Linked DNA regions of Salinivibrio kushneri. The protein of the gene in region 1 interacts with the protein of each later gene in a pairwise test. Links are inferred from orthologs where the notes say so. Each region holds a gene or a part of one and is shown in the gene's direction. Other genes may lie near its edges. The genes, in order: degS and N8M53_RS02565.

Evidence for each region.
Region 2: the proteins of degS (region 1) and N8M53_RS02565 interact in binary tests that used the Escherichia coli proteins (3 or more experiments, as listed by UniProt). The link is inferred for Salinivibrio kushneri from one-to-one orthologs.

Annotation. Positions count from the first base shown.
Region 1 is NZ_CP114588.1:325,943-338,230, reverse strand. What follows is about bases 5,872-8,822. They hold degS (outer membrane-stress sensor serine endopeptidase DegS), read left to right. Parts: upstream 5,872-6,787; coding sequence 6,788-7,858; downstream 7,859-8,822. Other genes in these bases: murA (UDP-N-acetylglucosamine 1-carboxyvinyltransferase), read right to left, coding at 7,948-8,822; N8M53_RS01690 (Do family serine endopeptidase), read left to right, coding at 5,872-6,638. Also shown: N8M53_RS01725 (cytochrome b), read right to left, coding at 1-27; petA (ubiquinol-cytochrome c reductase iron-sulfur subunit), read right to left, coding at 27-617; rpsI (30S ribosomal protein S9), read right to left, coding at 2,299-2,688; rplM (50S ribosomal protein L13), read right to left, coding at 2,702-3,130; cell division protein ZapE, read right to left, coding at 3,410-4,516; Z-ring associated protein ZapG, read left to right, coding at 4,796-5,203; more of N8M53_RS01690, read left to right, coding at 5,274-5,871; more of murA, read right to left, coding at 8,823-9,207; BolA family iron metabolism protein IbaG, read right to left, coding at 9,217-9,471; N8M53_RS01670 (STAS domain-containing protein), read right to left, coding at 9,474-9,788; phospholipid-binding protein MlaC, read right to left, coding at 9,785-10,459; outer membrane lipid asymmetry maintenance protein MlaD, read right to left, coding at 10,465-10,944; lipid asymmetry maintenance ABC transporter permease subunit MlaE, read right to left, coding at 10,947-11,690; phospholipid ABC transporter ATP-binding protein MlaF, read right to left, coding at 11,726-12,288. UniProt on the Escherichia coli protein: A site-1 protease (S1P) that cleaves the peptide bond between 'Val-148' and 'Ser-149' in RseA. Part of a regulated intramembrane proteolysis (RIP) cascade.
Region 2 is NZ_CP114588.1:512,639-524,871, forward strand. The notes cover bases 5,041-7,936. They hold N8M53_RS02565 (RseA family anti-sigma factor), read left to right. Parts: upstream 5,041-6,120; coding sequence 6,121-6,753; downstream 6,754-7,936. Other genes in these bases: nadB (L-aspartate oxidase), read right to left, coding at 5,041-5,174; rpoE (RNA polymerase sigma factor RpoE), read left to right, coding at 5,507-6,088; rseB (sigma-E factor regulatory protein RseB), read left to right, coding at 6,750-7,733; N8M53_RS02575 (SoxR reducing system RseC family protein), read left to right, coding at 7,730-7,936. In the rest of the region: tRNA-modifying protein YgfZ, read right to left, coding at 1-677; N8M53_RS02540 (succinate dehydrogenase assembly factor 2), read left to right, coding at 894-1,157; N8M53_RS02545 (hypothetical protein), read left to right, coding at 1,126-1,524; N8M53_RS02550 (methyl-accepting chemotaxis protein), read left to right, coding at 1,645-3,477; more of nadB, read right to left, coding at 3,558-5,040; more of N8M53_RS02575, read left to right, coding at 7,937-8,227; lepA (translation elongation factor 4), read left to right, coding at 8,306-10,102; lepB (signal peptidase I), read left to right, coding at 10,117-11,013; rnc (ribonuclease III), read left to right, coding at 11,026-11,697; GTPase Era, read left to right, coding at 11,697-12,233. UniProt on the Escherichia coli protein: An anti-sigma factor for extracytoplasmic function (ECF) sigma factor sigma-E (RpoE). ECF sigma factors are held in an inactive form by an anti-sigma factor until released by regulated intramembrane proteolysis (RIP).

The DNA of each region.
Region 1 (12,288 bases):
CTCAACCCAGTTCAGCAAGTTTTCCATTACGCAGTCCCCTCATCTTGTCCCACGAGTACCCGTTTGTCGTCCAAGTACATATAAGGTGGAACGACCAGGTTCAGTGGTGCAGGTACGCCTTGGAATACGCGTCCTGCCATGTCAAATTTGGAACCATGACACGGGCAGAAGAACCCGGCTTTCACCCCACTCACTTGCTCACTGAAGCTGTCAGGCAAATAGGTTGGCGAGCAACCTAGGTGGGTACAGATACCAACCGCGACAAAAATTTCAGGTTTAATAGAGCGGGTCTGGTTGGCTGCGTATTCTGGCTGTTGCGGCTGTGCCGAACCGGGATCACGAAGCTGGTCCTCGAAGCTAGACAGCTCTTCGACGACCGCGTCACTACGACGCACGATCCACACAGGTTTTCCTCGCCACTCAACACGGATCATTTGTCCGTCTTGTAGCTTGCTGATATCGACTTCGACAGGCGCGCCCGCCGCTTTGGCTTTCGCGCTTGGGTTCCAAGACTTAATAAAAGGTACGGCAACTGCTACGGCCCCTAAACCGCCAACAACTGACGTCGTCGCAGTCAGGAAACGGCGTCGGCCGGTATTCACTGGCGCATTGCTCATCCAACATTCTCCCATGTGCTCCCGCTTGGATTTTTATTGTGTCCTTTGCGTCCATGGAGCGTACGGCTTACTTAAAAACGAATATGTAATAACGGCTGACTGGGATCAGTTCGATTAAATCTTAGCTGCTATTACGTCGGCTAGATGATAGAGAAAACCCTACTTTTTGACAAGATAAAGCTACCTTTTTGTAACAAATGTGAGCGGTGTGCACAGAATTGAGGAAAGGGTAATAAAAATGTTGGAAAGTGAGTGCTTATACACTGTTTTGAAAGGAAATAAATGAGTATTGCACGCAAGAATGCTGGCTGAATTGATTGTCTCGTCCTAAAATAGGTTGACAGTTTTTAGGCCAGCTCCAGTAGCTGGCCTTTTCTATTATGCACCTGATTGGGGGTTGTCATACTTAAACTCAGGTGCGGTCTCATTTCGTTGTATATCGCTATCGATTCTTTTACCAGTACTTTCAGCTCTGCCAGTGTCTTACACCGGTACAGTAAAAACTCCTGCTTCAGTATGCCATTGATTCTTTCCGCTAACGCGTTTTGGTAGCAATCATAACCATCCGTCATCGACGACTGGATTTGACTCTCCTGTAACGCATTCTGATAAACGGCTGAGCAGTATTGCGAACCTCGGTCTGAGTGATGTACCGCATTGCCGATATAGCGCTTATCTTTGACGGCCATTTTCAGCGCTTTCACTACATTGTCTACTTTCATATCTTCGCTCACGTGATAACCCACTATCTTGCGTGAACTGGCATCGGCCACCAGTGACAGGTAATGCACACCTTGGTCTGATTCAACATAAGTTATGTCGCTAACCAGTACATGCGCAGCATCATGTAGTCCGTCTTCTTTTAGCAGGTTAGGATGTTTCTTCATCCAGTGCTTACTACACGTTGTTTTTGTGTAGCTTTTCTTGGGTCTAACCAGTAAACCTTCACTTTTCAGATAGCTAAAAAACCCGTCTCGCCCTAGTTTAATGCCATGTTCAACTAGCTTGGGCTTTACCAACGCGTAGAGCTTACGCGCCCCTAACCTCGGCATATATTTACGCCAGTATTGGACCCAGTCTTTGATGATTGATAGTTCAGCTCTTCGGCTTTCCATTCGAGCAACGGCTTGGTAGACACCTTGTCGAGAAACGCCTGCGGCACGACATGCCGACGCTAACTTGATTTTGCTTTTGGCTTTGGCTTGCCAGATGTACCGGATAAGTACTTTTTTCTGAGGCCGGCTCCGTACTCATTGTCCATGATATCGACCATACCGTTGAGGATTTGGTTACGCAGTTTCTCTTCGGCTAACTCACGCTCAAGGCGCTTGATAGTTTCGGCTGGGGTTTCTTTTGAATGTGGCATAAGGGGATGCTGAAATGGTTTCGACCAATCGAGTCTACCATGTTTTCTGAGCCAGACGAGCACCGTTGAGCGGCCCTGAATACCAAAACGGGCTTGCGCTTGTTTGTAGGTCATTTCACCTTTTTCAACACGCTCAACAACGCCTAATTTAAAGGCTAAGGTGTAATCACGTTGCGTACGCTTACGGCTTGAGTTACTTGATGTTGTCATAAAGAAGTCCTCTTTATGTCAACGTATTTCAGGACGGGACAGATGGATAAAAAAAGCCTGGCGTTGCCACCAGGCTTTTTGCAGCAAATCTGACTGGAACGTCGATTAACGCTTCGAGAACTGCGGGCTGCGACGTGCTTTGCGTAGACCCACTTTTTTACGCTCAACGCGACGAGCGTCACGCGTAACAAAGCCAGCTGCACGTAGAGCAGGACGTAGTGACTCGTCATACTCCATCAGAGCACGAGTGATGCCGTGACGGATTGCGCCAGCTTGACCAGAGATACCACCACCAGAAACGGTGATGTACAGGTCTAGCTTCTCGGTCATTTCTACCAGCTCAAGCGGCTGACGAACGACCATGCGAGCGGTTTCGCGACCGAAGTAAGTTTCGAGAGAACGCTTGTTGATCTCGATGTTACCGCTGCCCGGCTTGATGAAGACACGCGCTGCGGAGCTTTTGCGACGGCCGGTGCCGTAGTATTGTTCTGCCATTGCTTTATTCCTCTTAGATGTCTAGTACTTGCGGTTGTTGTGCCGCGTGCTTGTGCTCAGAACCTGCGTAAACTTTCAGTTTACGGTACATAGCACGACCTAGAGGACCGCGTGGCAACATACCTTTAACGGCTTTTTCAATAACCAGTTCAGGTTTTTCCGCGATCAGTTTTTCAAAGCTGATTGACTTGATGCCACCAATGTAGCCAGTGTGGCTGTAGTACATCTTGTCAGACTTTTTGCGGCCAGTAACAGCCACTTTCTCAGCGTTGATAACAACGATGTAGTCACCGGTGTCAACGTGAGGAGTGTATTCTGGCTTGTGCTTGCCACGCAGACGCGTTGCAATTTCAGTGGCCAGACGGCCCAACGTTTTGCCTTCAGCGTCTACAACGAACCAGTCGCGTTTTACAGTTTCTGGTTTAGCAACGAAAGTTTTCATGCTAATGATTACCCGATTAATAAGTTTCACTTCAGGAGCCTAAGCTCCCACTGTTAAGCGCCCATACATCACCCCTTCGAGTGGTGGTACACTCGGCCTAAGCCTTTCAACAGTAACGGTGGGTCGCGAGATTATAGGGAAGAGTGGAGAAAAAATCACCTCCTTTTGGCAAAAAAATTCGGTGGATTTTCATCAGTTGGTTATTGTTTGGCTACCGCCTACCCTTACCTCGCAGGGCGCGCGCCATCAGAACGCTTGCGCCCCGAATGCCATCCTATTTTAGGGCAAGTGTGGCAAGGCAAGGTAGTCATGGCTTTGCATTTCAATCAAGCGTGATTGGCAGCGCTTAAATTCAAACGCCAGCCGCTCGCCTTGATAGAGGCTATCCATGGGCACCGCCGCCGAGATGATTAGCTTCACGCTGCGCTCGTAAAACTCATCCACCAAGGCAATAAAGCGCCGCGCGGCATCGTCTTGCGCACCGGTCAGCTGAGGCATATCAGCCAGCAACACCGTGTGGTAAAAGCGTGCTAGCTCCATATAATCGCTCTGGCTACGTGCGGATTGGCAAAGCTCAGCAAAGCTAAAATGCACCACCCCATCGCCGTTTTCGATGGTTTGCAGCGGCCGATGATTGACCTCAATCACATCCTGTTTCACCCCACCCTCGCCATTGAGCTTTTTAAAATAAGCGTGCATTTGCGCCGTCGCGGCGTCATCTAAAGGGTGGTGAAAGATCTCGGCTTGCTCTAACGTGCGTAAACGATAATCGACCCCTGAGTCGACATTCACCACCTCACAATGCTGGTTAATCAAGGCGATCGCCGGTAAGAAGCGCGCACGTTGCAACCCATTCCAGTAGAGCTCATCTGGCACAATGTTAGAGGTGGCCACTAGGGTAATGCCACGCGCAAACAAGGCCTCCATTAACGTCCCCAGAATCATCGCGTCGGTAATGTCAGAGACAAAAAACTCATCAAAGCACAGTACTCGGGTTTCTCGGGCGAACTTGTCGGCGATTTGTGGCAAAGGGTCAACCTCACCATCAAGCATTTTCAGCTCTTGGTGCACACGATGCATAAAGCGGTGAAAATGCATGCGCATTTTATTTTCAAACGGCAAGGCATGATAAAAGGTGTCCATTAAATAGGTTTTGCCGCGCCCCACGCCGCCCCAAAAATACAGGCCTTTTACAGGTGTCACAGGGACCGGCTCACGCTTACGCCAAGGCAGCCAGCTGCGCTTTTCGGACGTGGCGGGCGCAATGGGATTGGCGACCAGACGGTGATAGAGATCATCAAGCTTCTCTACCGCCATACGCTGAGCGGGGTCTTCAATAAAATCGTTGTGGGTCAGATCGTTATTATAATGTTCGAGTGGCGTCATTCCGTGAAAGCCTCATTGATTATCGCCTCCACGCATAGTAACACGCCCGATAAAAAACGTAACATATCGACAAAAACGCGGGGCGGTCGCACTCCAACACACAATCCGCCCGCTGCCAGTACCGCCAATAAGCATCGACGTGTATAGTGAGCTAAATCTTCCCTTGCTGAGTAAATGGGGAATGTACGATATTATTAGGTAGGCAAGTGATTTTACTTGTCGTGACTGACCCGTCAGTGGTATCTGTGGGCGGTCAACTTGTGACTACAAGGAGCAGTTATGGCCTGGATTAACAGCCTGATCTTTCTCGTCATCGGTATCGCGGTAGGCTTCTTCATTGCCCGCATGACGACACGCGATCTCAAACAACAAAAAAACATGAAAAGGGAGCTAGAAAAGTCACGTTACGAGCTGGAGCAATATCGCCAAGAGCTGGTTGATCATTTTGCCCAAAGCGCGGAGTTGCTCGATACGCTTTCCAAAGATTACAACAAGCTCTATCAACACATGGCAAAGACCTCGACCGATTTGATGCCAAACTTGCCCGATCAGGACAACCCGTTTGCCAAGCGATTGGGTAAAATCACCGAAGTGAAAGTCGATACAACCAGTGAGCCGCCGAGAGACTACTCAGGCAGTGCCTCTGGACTACTCAAAAGCGGTGAAGGGTCACGCGCGACGAGTTGATGGAGGATTGAACTTTTTCAGATAGCCCCCACTCTCACTTCATACCTGACAATCGGAGTGTGAGTCTATGATGAAGAAGTCTTTACTAGCGATGAGTATCGCCGCGCTGACTCTTGGCGCGGCCTTTTCCCCTCTCCCAAGCCACGCTGCCCTACCGCAAACCGTTAACGGCGAAGCCATGCCGAGTTTGGCGCCGATGTTGGAGAAGGTCTCTCCGGCCGTCGTCAGTATTGCCGTTGAAGGCAATAAAGTCGCCAAGCAGCGTATTCCAGAAGCTTTTCGTTTTTTCTTTGGCCCGAACATACCGCCCGAGCAAGCCCAAGAGCGTCCATTTCGTGGGCTCGGCTCAGGGGTAATTGTTGATGCGGATAAAGGCTATATTGTCACCAACCACCATGTGATTGATGATGCCGACCAAATTCGCGTGCAGCTCAAAGACGGACGCGAGTACGATGCCACCTTGATTGGCAGCGACGAAATGTCTGACATTGCCCTCCTCCAGTTGGATGAAGATGCCGATAACCTTACCCAAATTCCGCTCGCGAACTCTGACGAACTGCGCGTGGGCGATTTTGCGGTGGCGATTGGTAACCCATTCGGGCTGGGCCAAACTGTGACGTCGGGGATCATCTCAGCACTGGGACGCAGTGGTTTGAACCTAGAAAACTTTGAGAACTTTATTCAAACCGATGCGGCGATCAACAGTGGTAACTCGGGAGGCGCCCTGGTTAACCTTAATGGCGAGCTCATGGGGATCAATACCGCGATTTTAGGCCCCAACGGTGGTAACGTCGGGATTGGCTTTGCGATTCCGGTGAATATGGCGAAAAGCCTTGTCGATCAAATTATCGAATACGGTTCAGTGCGCCGCGGCATGCTGGGGGTGACTGGGCGCGAACTCACCTCGGAACTCGCCGATGCTTTTGGTCTTGCCACTCAGCACGGCGCCTTTGTTAGCCAAGTGATGCCAGAGTCTGCGGCAGAAGAAGCAGGCTTAGAAGCCGGTGACATCATTGTGTCGGTAAACGGTAAAAGCATCCGCAGCTTTGGTGAATTACGCGCCAAAATTGCCACCTTGGGCGCGGGCAAGCCAGTGACCTTGGGGGTTATTCGCGACGGTGAAAACCTAGAAATGGATACCACCCTTAAAGAAGCGAGCCAGACGCAAACCAAGGCTGATAACCTGCATAAAGCGCTCACCGGTGCTGAGCTCAAAAATCACGACACCGAACCGGCCGGGGTGGAAGTGACAGCGATTGAAGAAGGCTCCCTCGCCGCGCGCTATGGCTTGCGTGAAGGCGATGTGATTGTCGGCCTCAATCGCCACAAAATTGAGAACCTCGGCGACTTGCGCAAACTGCTGGAAGACAAGCCTAGCGTGTTGGCGCTCAATATCGTCCGCGAAAACAGCTCGCTGTACCTAGTGATCCGCTAGTCCGCGAACGCACGTCTAGCGAACGTCAATTGATGCCTGCCACCTCGGCAGGCATTTTTTTGCCCAGACAGCGGTGATGATTTCCCCAACCCTCACTGACAATGCTATTCTCTAGCTCCGCGTTAAGTTGCTTGAGGATGGCATTGTTTATGCTGGCGTTATTGATTCGCTCTGTGATTATTGGCTTGGTGACAGCTGCCCTGTTATTAGTGGCGGTGCCAGACTTACGTTCTGGCCTGTTATCCGACTTTTCTTTTGCCGACAATGACGACGAAAAGCCAGTTGAATTGGTGTCATTTAATTATGCGGTTAAACGCGCATCACCTGCGGTGGTCAACATCTACACTCGCAATTACACCGGCAACGACAGGCTAGCGCTTAACACCCAGGGATTAGGCTCAGGGGTGATCATGAGTGCCAAAGGCTATATTGTCACCAACTATCATGTGGTGGCGGAAGCCGACCAAGTGATTGTTGCCCTGCAAGATGGTCGTATTTTCACCGCGCAAATGGTCGGCAAAGACCAGCGCACCGACTTAGCGGTGCTTAAGGTGCAAGCCGATAACTTACCCGTAATCCCGGTCAACGATCGCTACCAACCTGCGGTGGGTGATACGGTGCTCGCGATTGGCAACCCCTATAATCTCGGACAAACCACCACTTATGGCATTATTTCCGCCACTGGCCGTACCGGGATGAGCTTTTATGGCCGCCAAGATTTTTTACAAACCGATGCCGCGATTAACCGAGGGAACTCTGGGGGAGCCTTGGTCAACAGTCGGGGCGAGTTAGTAGGCATTAACACCGCCTCGTTCCAGCAAGCCACCGATTTGGAAACCTACGGGATCTCGTTTGCGATCCCCTACGGGTTGACCGAAAAAATCATGAACAAACTGATTGCCGATGGCCGAGTGATCCGAGGCTATATCGGCATTGATGGTCGCGATGTGAATCCGGTGATGGCACGCCTGCTCGATGCCGAGCAACAACGAGGGGTAATGGTGTCTGGGGTCGACCAAGGGGGACCGGCGGATAAAGCGGGGATCCAACCGCAAGATTTAATTATTAAGATTGATGGGCAAGCGGTACGTGGCGCACGCAGTGCCATGGATATGGTCACCGATACTCGCCCAGGCTCAACGCTCGATGTGACCCTCATTCGTGATGGCGACACCCTGACACTGCCCGTCAAGGTGGGCGATGAAAGGCAGCGCCGCTAGGGCTATCCGCCGCTCTCTGCACTTATCGGCTCACGCCATCAAAAACGCCAGCTCAATGCTGGCGTTTGTGTCTCGAGTGTGAGGCGAGGTTACTCCGCGTCAATCCGCTCAATTTTCGCGCCTAACGCTTGAAGTTTATCTTCGATGCGCTCGTAGCCTCTATCGATATGATAAATGCGATCGACAATGGTCTCGCCCTTAGCGATACAACCAGCAATCACTAAGCTCGCCGAGGCGCGCAAATCCGTAGCCATCACTTGCGCACCGCTTAAGCTATCGGTGTCACCACAGATCACGGTGTTGCCCTCAATTTCTGCATGGGCACCCATGCGCTGCAGTTCAGGGACGTGCATAAAGCGGTTTTCAAAGATGGTTTCGGTAATAATGCCCGTACCCTTGGCCACCAAGTTAAGCAAGCTAAACTGGGCTTGCATGTCGGTCGGAAAGCCTGGGTGTGGCGCTGTGCGTACATTCACCGCTTTTAGCTCACGGTCAGTCATATCGAGCTCAATAAAGTCATCACCGGTGACGATCTTAGCCCCCGCCTCTTCGAGCTTGTGCAATACCGCTTCGAGTAACTCGGGCGAGGTATGGCGACAAATAATATGCCCACCAGACACGGCCGCAGCCACCAAGAAGGTGCCGGTTTCAATCCGATCAGCCACCACCGAGTGCTTACCGCCGCCGAGGCGCTCTACCCCTTCAATTTCAATCCGATCCGTGCCTGCACCTGACACCTTGGCACCCAGCATGTTGAGGAACTTGGCGGTATCAACAATTTCTGGCTCACGCGCCGCGTTTTCAATCACTGTGGTGCCGTTAGCCAAGGTGGCTGCGCTCATGATGGTAACCGTTGCGCCGACGCTGACTTTGTCCATCACGATATGGGCGCCTTGTAAGCGACCATCGACGGTGGCGCGCACATAGCCTTCATCCAAGGTAATAGTGGCACCCAGCTGCTCAAGGCCATTGATATGCAAGTCCACCGGGCGTGCCCCAATCGCGCAGCCGCCTGGCAATGACACTTCGCCTTTACCAAAGCGTGCCACCAACGGCCCAAGCGCCCAAATAGACGCGCGCATGGTTTTCACCAAATCATAAGGGGCGCATAGCTCGGTAATGTCGCTGGCATCCACATGCACAGAGCCGTTACGATTGACCTTGGCACCTAAGCGAGATAACAGTGCCATGGTGGTATCAATGTCACGCAATTTAGGGACATTCGCCACCTCGACCGGCTCTTCAGCCAGTAGTGAAGCAAATAAAATCGGGAGGGCGGCATTTTTCGCGCCAGAAATGGCCACATCACCTTTTAGCGGGCCATTGCCCGTCACTCGAAACTTTTGCATCAGACCCTCTTACAACTGCATCAGCTTTTTATCGCGCGCCCATTCACTCGGGGTCATCGCTTTAATACTGACAGCATGGATATCATTACGTGCAATATGCGCCATCAGCGGTGCATAAATCGTTTGTTGCTTTTTCACACGTGACATCCCGTCAAACATCTCTGCCACAGCAATCACTTCAAAGTGGCTGCCATCGCCTTTCACGTGCAGCTCGTCCACTGACAAAGCTGCCTCTAAAATGGCTTTAACTTCGCTTGCTTCCACGTTTAAACCCCTTCTTGATGCTCAGCATCGTCAAAAAATGTTTCTAAATTGCTCAGCGTTAACAACAATTTAAGCTGCTCTGGCACCCCTTGATAACGCACCTGTTGTCCTTGACTACGTAGTTGCTTATCAAGGTGTAGCAACATCGCCATACCAGCCGAATCGACGCGCGACAGCGCGCTTAAATCCAGGCTCAAGGCGGTGTCGGTGGGGAGCCACTGGTCACGCTGACGCCAAAAGTCAGGCACTGTGTCACGATCTAATCGCCCTGACAAGTGATACTGTTGCCCGTCCCCAGCGGTTAGGCGGATGCTCATGAGGCGTCCTGTTTTTGCTTGTCTTCTCGACGGATGGGGCGATCTGCCAAGGTTTTTAATTGTTCAATGACCGAATCAATGCCATCACGACGTAGCGGCGCTTTCCACTCCGACTGCTTAGACTGGATCATACTCACACCTTCAGCGGTTACGTCATAGGCTTGCCAATTTCCTGTCCGAGTATTTTTACGTAAGCTAAAATCAAGGCGAATTGGTGGTCGTGACGAGTCAGTAATGTCCACCCGCACTTTGACAATTTTATCGTCCGGAGCAATCGGCTGATCTTTTTGTACCTCGACGTCCTGGTCATCATACTCGAGCAGGATTTGGGCATAGGAAGCAATCATGTATTCAGTGAATGCCTCGGTAAAGGCATCACGCTGCGCCGGTGTCGCTTTGCGATAATACTGCGCCCCTAACACCAGCGATGCCGCATACCGGGTATGGATATAAGGCAGCAACTCGTCTTTGACCACATCGCGCAGCAAGTCTGGATCGGCGCGGAATAAGGTGCGATCTTTACGCAAGCGACTAAAGGTGTTGTCCGCGACTTGCTCAATCAGCTGATAAGGGTTGGATTGATCAACCGGCTCGCTGGCCTGCGCCAAAGAGCCAAGGCTAGAAACCATGAGGCAAACGACGCTGCCCAGTGCGATCAATATCTTCTTCATGCTGTTTACTCCTTGTCACCCATGCTGTAGAGGAATTGACCGATCAAGTCTTCTAGCACCAGTGCCGATTTGGTGTCCTGAATTTTGTCCCCTGCATCGAGATAGCCAATACCGAGGGCTTCATCCACGAAACCTGGGGTAATGCCAATGTACTGCTCACCCAGTAACCCTGCGGTATAAATCGATGCCGAGCTTGATTCGGGAAAGCGCCCGGCGTCTGCGTTTATTTGCAAGGTAACCTGCGGAACATACGTCTCTGCATTCAATGAAATATCTGTGACCTGACCGACCGTCACGCCGCCCACTTTGACGGGGGAGCGCACTTTCAAGCCACCAATATTGTCAAACTCAGCGGTTAAGGTGTAGGTATCCGCCCGTCCCCAACGTTGGACGTCTGCCACTTGAAACGCCAAAACCAATAACGCTGCAATGCCAGCAATGACAAAGCAACCTACCCAAAATTCTGTTTTACGACTCTGTTGCATGATTAATTCCCAAACATGAGTGCAGTAAGGACAAAGTCTAGGCCAAGCACGGCCAACGATGAATGTACCACAGTGCGTGTGGTGGCGCGGCTGATCCCTTCCGATGTCGGTGTGGCATCATAGCCGTTAAAAAGGGCAATCCAGGTCACAGCCACTGCAAATACCACACTTTTGATCAGTGCGTTGCCCACGTCATAACCTAGATCGACCGACGCTTGCATCACCGACCAGAAACTGCCGTGATCAATGCCTTTCCAGTCGACGCCGACCAACTCGCCACCCCAAATGCCCACCAGCATAAAAATCACTGCCAGCAGTGGCATGGCAATCACGCCCGCCCAAAAGCGCGGGGCAATCACCCGACGCAGCGGGTCGACCGCCATCATCTCAAGGCTAGAGAGCTGCTCAGTGGCTTTCATTAAGCCAATTTCCGCAGTCAGCGCTGACCCGGCGCGGCCAGCAAACAACAAGGCGGTCACTACGGGGCCAAGCTCACGCAGCAGCGACAAGGCCACCATTTGCCCAAGGCTGGTTTCCGCGCCAAAGTCTGATAAGACCAGGTACCCTTGCAAACTCAGCACCATACCAATAAACAGGCCTGAGACCATGATGATCGCCAGTGAGCGAACCCCCACCGAATAAAGCTGCTTGATCAATAGCGGGAAGGTTTTGCTCGGTTGCGGACGGCCAATCAGTGCACCGGTCATCACAAAGGTTGCTCGGCCCATGGACTCAGCCACACGCATCGCCCGGCGGCCCACATCTTCAATTTGTGTTTTGATCACCGGAAAATCTCCTGCGTTAGCTCGCCTGCGGGATAGCGAAAAGGCACAGGGCCATCAGCATGGCCTTCTAAAAATTGTTTGACCCATGGGTCAGGATTGTCACGCAGCGACTGGGGCGAACCACTGGCAATAATGCGGCTATCGGCCAGTAAATAAACATGATCAGCAATGCTCATGACCTCGGGCACATCGTGCGAGACCACCACACAGGTGAGCCCCAGCGCTTGGTTAAGCTGGCGAATCAAAGTAACCAATACGCCCATGGTAATCGGGTCTTGGCCGACAAAGGGTTCATCAAACAAAATCAGTTCAGGATCGAGGGCGATTGAGCGAGCGAGTGCCGCACGACGTGCCATACCGCCAGACAGATCACTGGGCATTAACGCTTGCGCCCCACGCAACCCCACCGCTTCTAGCTTGAGCATCACGATGGTGTGGATTAGCGACTCGTCTAAATCGGTATGTTCGCGCAGTGGGAAAGCGACATTATCAAACACCGTCATATCGGTGAATAGCGCCCCTGATTGAAACAGCATGCTCATCCGCTGACGGACTTCAA
Region 2 (12,233 bases), 190 kb from region 1 along the record:
GTGTAGCAGCCTTTGGTAAAGCTAATGGCATTCAGCGCTTGCAAGTTTAACGATTGAGGGATGAACTCGCCGCTGGTGGCCTGTTCGATACGCGGTAAGGCGGCATCAATGTCGTATTTGTCCCAGTATTCATGGGTCAGCAATGTCGCTTGGCCTTGATTGACAAACTCAGAGGCAGTGTCAGTATCCACGGCGAGTAACCAGCGGTTTGGCGCAATGCACACCGCGGTGCCTGATTGCCCTTGGCGAACGTTACCTTGAGAACCAACGTGCTCAGCCACCCACTTGTCTGCCTGTGCGCCAACAATACCGAGCAACACGACATCGACTTTTTCAAACGCAATCTTTGAAAAAATGGCGTATTTTTTCACTTCTTGTAGCTGGGTGGCTTCAATTGACGCTGGTTGCACCATGGCCAGTCCGTCTTGGAAGTGGAAAAAGCGCAGCACCGACCAGACTTTACCTTTGGGGTCGCAATGAGCCGCAAGGGTTGATTCGTCCTCACCAAGGCTTGCAATGTCGCAAGTAAGCTGACCTTGCAAGTAGCTTTTTGTATCGTCGCCACTTACTTTGGTGAGCGCCCAGTTATCTAGGGCGACAATAGCAAGTTCGGGTTGTTGGTCACTAGGCTGTGTGTCCGCGGGCTGAAAGGCCACGCTTTGATACCATTCGCTCATATCACTCACGCTCTTGGTTGAGAAAACATAGACTCTGCCCCGTATACTAATCCGGAGCATAAAGCTTGTCAGCCTTTGTATTGTAGGGCTATTGGGGTCTATTGCCGATTAACGCTAGAGAGCTCTCAGATTCGCTGTTTGTTTTCCGGCAAAAGTAGTCGCCTGATGGCGGCATTGATAGTATGCAACCACTGACATCATTGATAGAGGTAAGCAATGGTTAATACCGAGGATAAAGCGCGGGTTCGTTGGGCATGTCGCCGTGGCATGTTGGAGCTGGATGTGTTGGTAATGCCTTATTTTGAAGCCTGTTACGACACACTCAATCAGCAAGAAAAACAAGATTTTGTCGCATTTTTAGAAAGTGCTGATCCGGATCTGTTTGCCTGGTTGATGGGGCATGGTAAACCTGATGACCCCAAGATGAAGTCGGTCGTCGATAAGGTCGTTGCTTATAACCGAAGCAAGTTACGTACATAGCCACCTGCATTGTCCGCGTTATGTCGTTGTCGGGCTGCTTTTACTCGGACTGGCGGTAGCATGGCTGTTGATGGTACATGTTTACCTTCCTCTGAGTGCTCGCGCTGTGCTCGTCATTGGGGTAACGCGAGAATTACGCTGTTTTTATTGGCACCTTGCCACCTATGAAGGCGTGTTTCGTTTTTCCTCCGAAGGCTGGGCCGTATTGCCTCATGGCCAGTGTCGACAGCTGGCCTGCCTTTATGCCACACCTTGGTTACTCGTACTCACCACCCAACCTGATGCCCAGTACCTATATATCTGGCGTTGGGGCATACCAGATTATCACTTTCGTCTTATTTATCGTCACTGTTGTCGGCAAGGTTAGGATAGCGTGTGACATATTTGTGACAAACCGATTGCGTTGCTTTACTTTTTGACGTTATCACCGATATTCAAAAGACACGGGTTAAAAACTCTTTCGCTCAGATAATGCTGTAGGGTCGCTATGAATATTAAACAAAAACTCTTGTCACTCACCGTGATGTCGGTGCTAGCACTGCTTGCGGTTGCCGCCGTTGCATGGAAAGCGGAAACGCGGCTACAAAAAATGCACACGCAGTTAACGACGGTCTCTGATCTTGAAGTCATACTGCTTAACTTACGCCGCAATGAGAAAGACTTTCTCGCGCGCATGGACCCCAAGTACCTCTCCCGTTTTGATAACAACGTTGATGCGTTCAATCAGCTGCTGAGTGATTTCCGCGCCCGCAGTGCTTCGCTGGGTCTGCAAACAGCGACCATTGATAAAGTGAAGAGTGCGATGAAAGGGTATGCCAATGGCTTTCGCGACCTGAGTAAGGGCTACCAAACATTGGGGTTAACTCCTGAGCAGGGGATCCGCGGACAGATGCAAAACGCGAGCAACAAAATGGTAGCGGCAAGCAAAAATGACATTGTGCTTGAGAGTAGCGCCCGCTTATTAGCCGCAGATGCCAAACTGTTTGTACAAAGCAGCAACCTTGACTACATCGACGAATACCAGAGTCAAATGCAAGAGCTCGAAGATTACCTTCGTGGTGACTTGCTGGCTTTGTTTCAAGCGCATCAGGCGCAAGTGGACAAGATTGTCGCCCAGAAAAAGACATTAGGGTTAGCGGCAGATAAAGGCCTACTGGGGCAAATTCGTGGCAAAACGCACCAAGTGGAAGAGATGTTTGATGTGTTAAGTCAAGAATATGAGCAGGCCGTTGAGCAAGCTTTGCGCCAGACAGTGACGTTTACCGGCTCAGTGGTAGTGATCCTTGCATTGATGATGACAGTGATTTCCTTGTGGATGAACCGTGGCATTCAACAACGTATTTATCGATTTAGTGAGCAAATGGCTGCCATCACGCAGCAGCGCGATCTGACCTTACGCGCGGATGAAGATGGGCGCGATGAGATCTCATTGATGGCCAAAGACGTCAACCAAATGCTCACCAGTGTGCAACAAATGGTGGTCGACGTAAGCCGTGCGGTGCAAGCGCTGAATCAAAGTGCAGAGCAGGTGGAATCTCGCACCGAGGAAACAGGCGCTGCCATGGCCACCCAATTAGATGAAACCACTCATGCGGCGACAGCGATGAATGAAATGGAAAGCACCATTCGTGATATCGCGGGCAACACGGATCAAGCAGCAGATAATGCGCGCACCAGCTTAAGCCGTGCGGAGAACGGGCAAAAAGTGGTCGATGATACCAAAGCGATGATCATGACACTGGCAGAAACCCTCAGTAACACCAGTAATGAGGTGCTTGAGCTGAGTAAGCTGTCTGAGACCATTGGCTCGGTGCTGGATGTGATTAAAGATATCTCCGAGCAAACCAACTTGCTGGCGCTTAACGCGGCGATTGAAGCGGCGCGGGCCGGCGAGCAAGGGCGTGGCTTTGCGGTGGTCGCTGATGAAGTGCGACAGCTGGCGACCCGTACTCGCGAATCGACCGATGAAATTTCTGGCATTATCACCTCGTTGCAAGAGCAAACCCAGTCGGTGTCCGAACGCATGGAGCAAAGCCGAGAAGATGGTGAAACATCCGTGGGTAAGGTAGAGGCGGCTTCGCAAGAGCTGTCGCAAATCATGGAAGATATGCAGAATATCATGGATATGAGCACCCACATTGCTACCGCAATAGAGCAGCAGAGCTCGGTGGCGAAGGAAGTCAATCAGAACGTGCACAACATTCAAGATATCGCGCAAAACAGCACGGAACGAGCGAACCAAAATCGCGAAGCGGCACACAAGGTGGCTGAAGAAGCGGCGCACCTTGAGCGTGCGGTGAGAGAGTTTAAAAGCGAATAAGCGCGATAATGTCCAGTAAAAAGGCCAGCCTTATGAGGCTGGCCTTCTTCATTCAGGGCCGAAGGAGTAGTCAAAACCCGCTAACAGGGCTGATCCGGGGTTAATATGGTAGGGCCGGATTGCTCGTTAGGCTCTGGGTAATCAATGGTGTAGTGCAGCCCACGACTTTCTTTTCGTTGCATCGCGCAGCGAACCATTAACTCCGCCACTTGTAGCAAGTTACGTAATTCCAATAGGTTATTTGAGACCCGGAAATTGGCGTAGTATTCGTGTGTTTCTTGCTTAAGTAATTCGATGCGGCGCAACGCGCGTTCTAACCGTTTGGTCGAACGGACAATGCCCATGTAATCCCACATAAAAAGACGTAACTCATGCCAGTTATGCTGGATCACCACTTCTTCATCGGAACAAATCACCTGGCTTTCATCCCATGGCGGCAGGGCAGTATGAGGCTCGATATGATCTGAGTGCGCTTGAATATGTTCCGCAGCTGACCATGCATACACCACGCACTCCAGCAGCGAGTTAGATGCCATACGGTTGGCGCCATGTAAGCCGGTGTAGCTCACTTCCCCAATCGCGTATAAGCCGGGTAAGTCTGTGGTGCCGTTTTTATCCACCATCACGCCACCGCACGTGTAGTGGGCGGCAGGGACAATAGGGATCGCTTCTTTGGTCAGATCGATGCCGTATTGCTTGAGCTTTTCGTAGATGGTTGGAAAATGTTTGATCACAAACTCTGGATCTTTGTGGCTGATGTCGAGATACATACAGTCAGCGCCAAGGCGCTTCATCTCGTAGTCAATCGCGCGGGCCACCACATCACGAGGGGCAAGCTCGCCACGTGAGTCGAAGTCTGACATAAACCGCGAGCCATCTGGGCGTTTAAGGTGCGCGCCTTCACCGCGCAACGCTTCAGTGAGCAAAAAGTTGCGCGCATCAGGGTGATAGAGGCAAGTTGGGTGAAACTGGTTAAATTCCAGGTTGGCGACGCGACAGCCTGCTCGCCATGCCATGGCGATGCCATCACCGGATGATACATCTGGATTGGACGTATATTGGTACACTTTGGATGCGCCGCCTGTCGCAAGCACCACATAGTTAGTGCGCACAGTTTCAACCACTTCTTGGTTTCGGTTCCAGATGTAAGCCCCAAGCACGTGGTTAGCGCCACCTAAGCCAACTTTTTTACGGGTGATAATATCTAGCGCATTGTGCCGTTCGAGCAAGGTGATATTTGGGTGCTGACGGACATTGTCTTGCAGAGAGTTTTGCACGGCCATGCCTGTGGCATCTGCAGTATGCAAAATGCGTCGGTGACTATGACCACCCTCTCGGGTGAGGTGATAACGTGGGGTGTCATCATCGCTGTCTTCTTGATCGAACGGGACACCGCCATCGATTAACCATTGCACACAATCTTTCGCGTTGCGGGCAATAAAATCGACCACGTTTGTATCACAGATACCTGCGCCGGCAATTTGGGTATCTTCGACATGAGACTCGACCGAGTCTTGCTCGTCAAACACCGCGGCAATACCGCCCTGTGCGTAAAGCGTTGCCCCTTCGCTGAGCGGGCCTTTGCTTAATACAATCACCTTGTGGGTTGGCGCTAAGCGAAGCGCCAATGATAAGCCAGCGGCACCACTGCCGATGACTAACACGTCACATTGATGTTCTTGGGTTGTGGTCGTCATGATCCCTAATCCTCTTTCTGCGCCCCCAATGTTACACCAATTTGACGCTGCCGCGCGCGGTAAGATCAAATCCAAGTCGGCTTGGGTGAAAGTTTGCAACCATGGTACGGTTCGGGCGACAATGCCCCCAGCCAAAGACGTTCCCTTTGGCCATTCCGTCACAGTAATGTGATTTAACACATAATAAAACCAACATGGTGAGGAACTTTTCGCCGAGCAGGCTATCGAAACGTGTGCGAAAGCTCGCAAGCGGGTTTAACCGCGCTCTGACAACGTCGGGCCTAGAATTTCGATAATCGGGCGGAAAGATCAACCAAGGAGTAAACGCTCGAATGGGCGAGCAGCTAACCGACCAGGTTCTAATAGAACGTGTACAGAATGGTGACAAGCAAGCTTTCAATCTGTTAGTCGTCAAATATCAGAATAAGGTATGTAACCTTATCGCCCGCTATGTAGGCACACACAGCGGTGATATTCCGGATATTGCGCAAGAGGCGTTTATTAAAGCCTATCGTGCACTGCCGGGGTTTCGTGGCGAAAGTGCGTTTTATACTTGGCTGTATCGCATTGCAGTGAATACCGCGAAGAACCATTTGGTGGCGCAAGGACGACGACCGCCAGGCAGTGATATTGATGCCGACGAAGCAGAAAATTACGAAAGTGGGGGTTCTTTAAAAGAAATATCGAACCCTGAAAACTTGATGTTGTCAGATGAATTGAGACAGGTGGTGTTTTCGACGATAGAAACACTGCCCGACGACTTAAGAACCGCAATTACCTTACGTGAGCTCGATGGGCTCAGCTATGAGGAAATTGCACAGGTAATGGATTGTCCAGTCGGTACGGTGCGGTCGCGTATTTTCCGAGCGCGTGAAGCGGTTGAAAAACGCATCCGACCACTGATGAAACGGTAACGAGTTTTACTGGCTGCATGACGGTGACTTGAATGACGGATAGAGAAAAAATTTCAGCGTTGTTGGATGGCGAATTAGTGGATACCTCAGTGATCCACGACATTGAGCGAGATGATAACGCACAACAGACTTGGAGTGATTTTAGCACCATTCGCGATGTGATGCGTGGTGATGCTCCTAGCTCGTTGCAATGGAACATTGCCGATTCTGTGGCGTCCGCGCTGGAAGCAGAACCTGCTTATCATGGTGATCACCTTGATAGTAATGTGCTACCGATGCACGAGGCGCAACCGCGTCCGGAAAAAGCGCGTCGTCACTTACCAGGGTGGCTGCAACAGCTGACGCAAGTAAGCGTCGCTGCCTGTGTCTCGCTGGCAGTGATTGTCGGTGTGCAGCAGTATAACCAGTCTGAATCGAGCTCGCCGGTGGCCAGTACCCAAACCCAACCACCAGTACTCGAAACCATTCCTTTTGCCGGTGCTGCTGAACCCGTGAGTTTGAGCCGTAATGATTTGCGTGCCACGCCCTCGGAGGCAGAACTGATGGAGCAGCGTCGTCGCGTCAATGCAATGCTCAAAGACTATGAATTGCAGCTGCGCTTGAATAAGGATAGGCTGTCTGATCATCAGACTATGGCACCGTCGACAAGCAGTAATAAACAATGAAAAAAATTCTGATCGGTGCGCTTGCGCTGGTCAGTTTGATGTCAGCGCAAGCCTCGGCCGAACCCTCTGCCGAGGCTTTGTTACATCAAATGGATACCGCAAGCGATACCCTAGATTACGAAGTGTCCTACATCTTGGTAGGTAAAAACAGCCTCGAGCCGCTTCGCTTTCGTCATGCCCAAGTTGGGGAGCATGCCTACGGTCACCTCATGTATCTTAGTGGCCCGCCTCGTGAAGTGATTCGTCGTGGCGGTGAGATCAGCTACTTTGAACCCGGTTACGACCCCTTCACCATTGCCAGTGATCATATGGTGGCACCTTTGCCCACCCTGATTCAGGCCGATATCGATGTACTGGCTAACCACTATGACTTTGTATCGATGGGACATGCGCGTGAAGCGGGGATGGATTGCCAAGTGGTGCGCATTACCCCGAAAGACGGGGAGCGCTATTCGTACGTACTATGGCTAGATGAGAACAGCAAGTTGCCTGTCAGGGCGGATTTGCTCGACCGTGACGGCGACCCACTAGAGCAATATCGCGCCTTGTCGTTAGTGGTTTCACCGCAAATCAGTGCCTCGATGCAAAAGCTGGCGGAGCTTAGCTTGCCGCCGGTACTGACCTTGCCTCAGGCGACGAAGCGATCAGCGCTTGACTGGAAGGTGACTGGGCTGCCTGATGGGTTTGAGCCAGTGTATAGCAATCGCCACCGCTTAATGATGACCAAGCGAGCAGTCGAGAGTCAGATGTTTAGTGACGGTTTGTTCAGTTTTTCGGTGTATCTTGCCAAAGCCGATGATGTCTCGGTTCGCCAGCAAATTGTTCGTCAAGGTCGACGTACACTGCATAGCGTGACCAGTGGCAACGCAGAAATCACCGTTGTCGGCGATATTCCGCCTGAGACAGCCAAACGGGTGGCGGAGTCTGTTCGTATTACTGCTATGCCTGCGAGTCAGTCAAAACAGAAGGTCGAACCATGATCAAAGCATTGGCAGAAGTCACCGGTTACCAAGATGGTTGGTTGTCATTGGCCTGTCAGCAACAAACCAGTTGCGGCAGCTGCCAGTCACAAAGCCAATGCGGTACTGGTATTGTGTCCAAAGCGCTTCCTGGTAAGGTTAAACATCTTAAAGTACGTGCCCCAAAACCCTTACCGGCCGGGACCTTAGTTGAAATCGGCTTGGGGGAGGCGACGTTATTACGTTCCGCCTTATTGGTCTACATGGTGCCTTTGGTGATGATGCTAACAGGGGCACTGCTCGGGCAATTTTTATTCGCCACGCTTGCCGGCAGCGGTGAGGGTGGCGTCATCGCGCTCAGCCTGGGGCTGGGGGCGGTTGGCGTGGGCCTTGCACGTTACCTCGCTCCGCGCATCGGTACCCAAGATCAGCAGCAGCCCCAACTGTTACGCGTGATGGGGGAGCCGGTCTCAGATTTGTCAGTCATAAATACCACACAGCAGGATAGCGACTAGCCACTATTTTCGGTAGAATCCCGCTCACTTGATCTTAGGATCCCATTCTTATTGATAACGAGTAAGTCACACCAACACATGAAGCATATTCGTAACTTTTCGATCATCGCCCATATTGACCACGGTAAGTCGACGCTTTCTGACCGACTGATTCAAGTATGTGGCGGCCTAACTGACCGGGAAATGGCAGATCAAGTTCTTGATTCAATGGATCTGGAACGTGAACGCGGTATCACCATCAAAGCACAAAGTGTGACACTGAACTACAAAGCCAAAGACGGCGATGTGTATCAGCTCAACTTCATCGATACGCCAGGGCACGTTGACTTCTCGTATGAGGTGTCACGCTCGCTCAAGGCGTGTGAAGGTGCTTTGCTGGTGGTCGATGCAGGACAAGGGGTTGAAGCACAGACGCTGGCCAACTGCTACACCGCCATTGATATGGACCTAGAAGTAGTGCCTGTTCTGAATAAAATTGACTTGCCGGCTGCTGATCCTGATCGCGTGGCGCAAGAAATTGAGGACATTGTCGGTATTGAGGCCATTGACGCCACCCGCTGCTCGGCGAAAACCGGCATCGGCGTTGATGATGTCCTTGAAGATATTGTACGCCAGATCCCGCCACCTGAAGGCGATCCTGAGGCGCCAACCCAAGCACTGATTATCGACTCTTGGTTTGATAAATACCTCGGCGTGGTGTCTTTGGTGCGCATCCGTGAAGGCTCGCTGAAAAAAGGCGACAAAGTGAAAATCATGAGCACGGGCCAGGAATGGAACGTGGACAGCATTGGCATCTTCACGCCTAAGCGTAAAGAGCTTAATGGCCTGCAAACCGGTGAAGTTGGCTGGGTGATCTGTGGGATCAAAGATATCCTCGGCGCACCAGTGGGCGATACCATCACCCATGCTAAAAATGGCTGTGAAAAACGCATTGAAGGTTTCCAGCAAGTGAAGCCGCAAGTATATGCAGGGCTTTTCCCAATTTCATCGGATGATTACGAAAGCTTCCGTGATGCCTTGGATAAGCTGAGCCTCAACGATGCTTCTTTGTTCTTTGAGCCGGAAAGCTCGGCGGCACTGGGCTTTGGTTTCCGTTGTGGTTTCCTTGGCATGCTGCACATGGAAATCATCCAAGAGCGGTTGGAGCGCGAGTATAACCTCGATCTTATCACCACGGCTCCGACTGTGGTGTACGAGGTGACTCAAAATGATGGCGAGGTCATTTACGTCGACAGCCCATCCAAACTGCCACCTATCAATGATATAGAAACCATTGGTGAACCGATCTCGCGCTGTAATATTTTGGTGCCGAGTGAATTTGTCGGTAACGTCATTTCACTGTGTGTCGAAAAGCGTGGTGTGCAGGTCGATATGGTCTATCACGGCAACCAAGTGGCGCTGACCTATGACATTCCGATGGCTGAAGTGGTCCTCGACTTCTTTGACCGGATTAAATCGACCTCACGTGGTTACGCATCGTTAGATTATAACTTCGAGCGCTATGAAGTGTCTGATATGGTGCGAGTGGATATCCTCCTAAACGGTGAACGCGTCGATGCGTTGGCGATCATCACTCACCGTGCTCACGCCCAGCCGCGTGGTCGCGAGTTGGTGGAAAAAATGAAAGAGTTTATTCCTCGCCAACAGTTCGATATTGCTATCCAAGCCTCGATTGGCAACCATATTATTGCCCGTTCGACGGTGAAACAGCTACGCAAAAACGTGACCGCGAAGTGTTACGGTGGTGACGTGAGCCGTAAGAAGAAACTTCTGCAAAAGCAAAAAGAAGGTAAAAAGCGAATGAAGCAGGTCGGTAATGTCGAACTGCCGCAAGAAGCCTTTTTGGCCATTTTGCACGTGGGCAAAGATAAATAACGACGGATTCCATTATGGCCAATACGTTTTCTTTGATTTTAGTGCTGGTGACCTTGGTCACCGGCATTGTTTGGGCGTTAGATAAATACCGTTGGGCACCGCGCCGCCGCCAAGCGGCAGGGGAAACCCTCAAGGTGTCAGCGCGTGAACTGGATGCCGAGCAAGTGGCAAAAGTGGCGCCTCAACCGAGTTGGGTTGAAAATATGGCGTCTATTTTTCCAGTGATCGCGGTGGTACTGGTACTGCGCTCGTTTATTTATGAGCCGTTTCAAATTCCATCTGGGTCGATGATGCCCACCTTACTGGTAGGGGATTTTATCTTGGTGGAAAAGTTTGCCTATGGCTTACGTGATCCGGCTTTTCATACTGAAATTGTCGAAACCGGCAAACCAGAGCGCGGTGATATTGTGGTGTTTAAATATCCGCCTCAACCCAATATCGATTACATTAAGCGCACGGTCGGGCTGCCCGGTGATACCGTGGTGTATGAAGACAAGCGCCTGTGTATTCAGCCGAAGGGTGAATCCCAGTGCCAGCCAGTGCCGATTGATGACATCCAGCCAAGCGAGTTTGTTCAAGCGGGTATTAACTTGGTACAAGCGCAGGAGCAACTGGGTGAACAACCTCACCAGATCCTTGTCCACCCGAAAAAACGTGACCGCGTGAGTGCATACCAGCCACGTCCAGGCGTCAACCGCTGGGTCGTGCCAGACGGGCACTATTTTATGATGGGTGACAACCGTGATAACAGCGCAGATAGCCGCTTTTGGGGCTTTGTCCCTGAGCGTAATCTAGTGGGTAAAGCCGTTGCTATCTGGGTCAGCTTTGAATTTGAGCGCCCCAGTGATAGCTGGCTACCGTCGTGGGTACCGACAGGCATTCGCTTTAACCGTATTGGTGGAATTGATTAATTCTGGACTATGATGACAAAACTAACAGATAAGTTGCAGCGTGATATCGGCTACCAATTTAGCAACGCTGCGTTACTCGAATTGGCGTTAACGCACCGCAGTGCCAATGGCACCCATAATGAGCGTCTCGAATTTCTGGGCGACTCGATTTTGAGCTTTGTGATTGCCGAGGATCTTTACCACCGTTTTCCGAAAGTGGATGAAGGCGACATGAGCCGAATGCGTGCCACCTTGGTGCGTGGTAACACCTTGGCGGAGATCGGACGTGAGTTTTCTCTGGGCGAAGTGATGCGCCTTGGCCCAGGAGAACTTAAAAGTGGCGGGTTTCGTCGTGACTCGATTCTCGCTGACGCCGTGGAAGCCTTGATTGGCGCGATCTTTTTGGACAGTGATATCAACCGAGTGCAGGAGATCATCCTGCAGTGGTATCAACACCGCCTCGAGACCATTGAGCCTGGCGCGAGTCAAAAAGATCCGAAAACCCGATTGCAAGAACACCTGCAGGGTAAGCGCAAACCCTTGCCGTCCTATACGGTGATGAAAGTGCGTGGTGAGGCACACAACCAAGAATTTACCGTAGAGTGCCAAGTATCAGGACTGGAGTGTTCTGTGATAGGAAAAGGTAGCAGCCGTCGCAAGGCAGAGCAAGCGGCTGCAGAACTCGCATTACAGAAGTTAACATAATGACTGATACACAGCGCTGTGGCTTTATTGCCATTGTAGGCCGTCCGAACGTCGGCAAATCAACATTACTGAACCGCTTAGTGGGGCAAAAGCTGTCGATCACTTCGCGGAAACCGCAGACCACACGTCACCGCATTATGGGGGTCGATACCCGTGATAACTATCAAGCGGTATACGTGGATACCCCAGGGCTGCACATCGAAGAAAAGCGCGCGATCAACCGATTGATGAACCGTGCGGCGAACAGCTCATTAACCGATGTCGAACTGGTGTTATTTTTGGTCGATGGCACCCATTGGACCAAAGACGATGAGATGGTGCTCAACAAGTTAGCGCGCTCTGGTCTGCCAACGGTGTTGTTGGTCAATAAAGTCGATAATGTGAAAGAGAAAACCGAGCTTTTTCCACACCTTCAAACCTTGTCGGAAAAGATGGAGTTTGTTGACGTGATCCCGGTGTCCGCGAAACATGGCACCAATATCGATGTGGTTGAACAGAAGGTGCGCGACGCGTTACCGGAAAGTGAGTTTTACTTC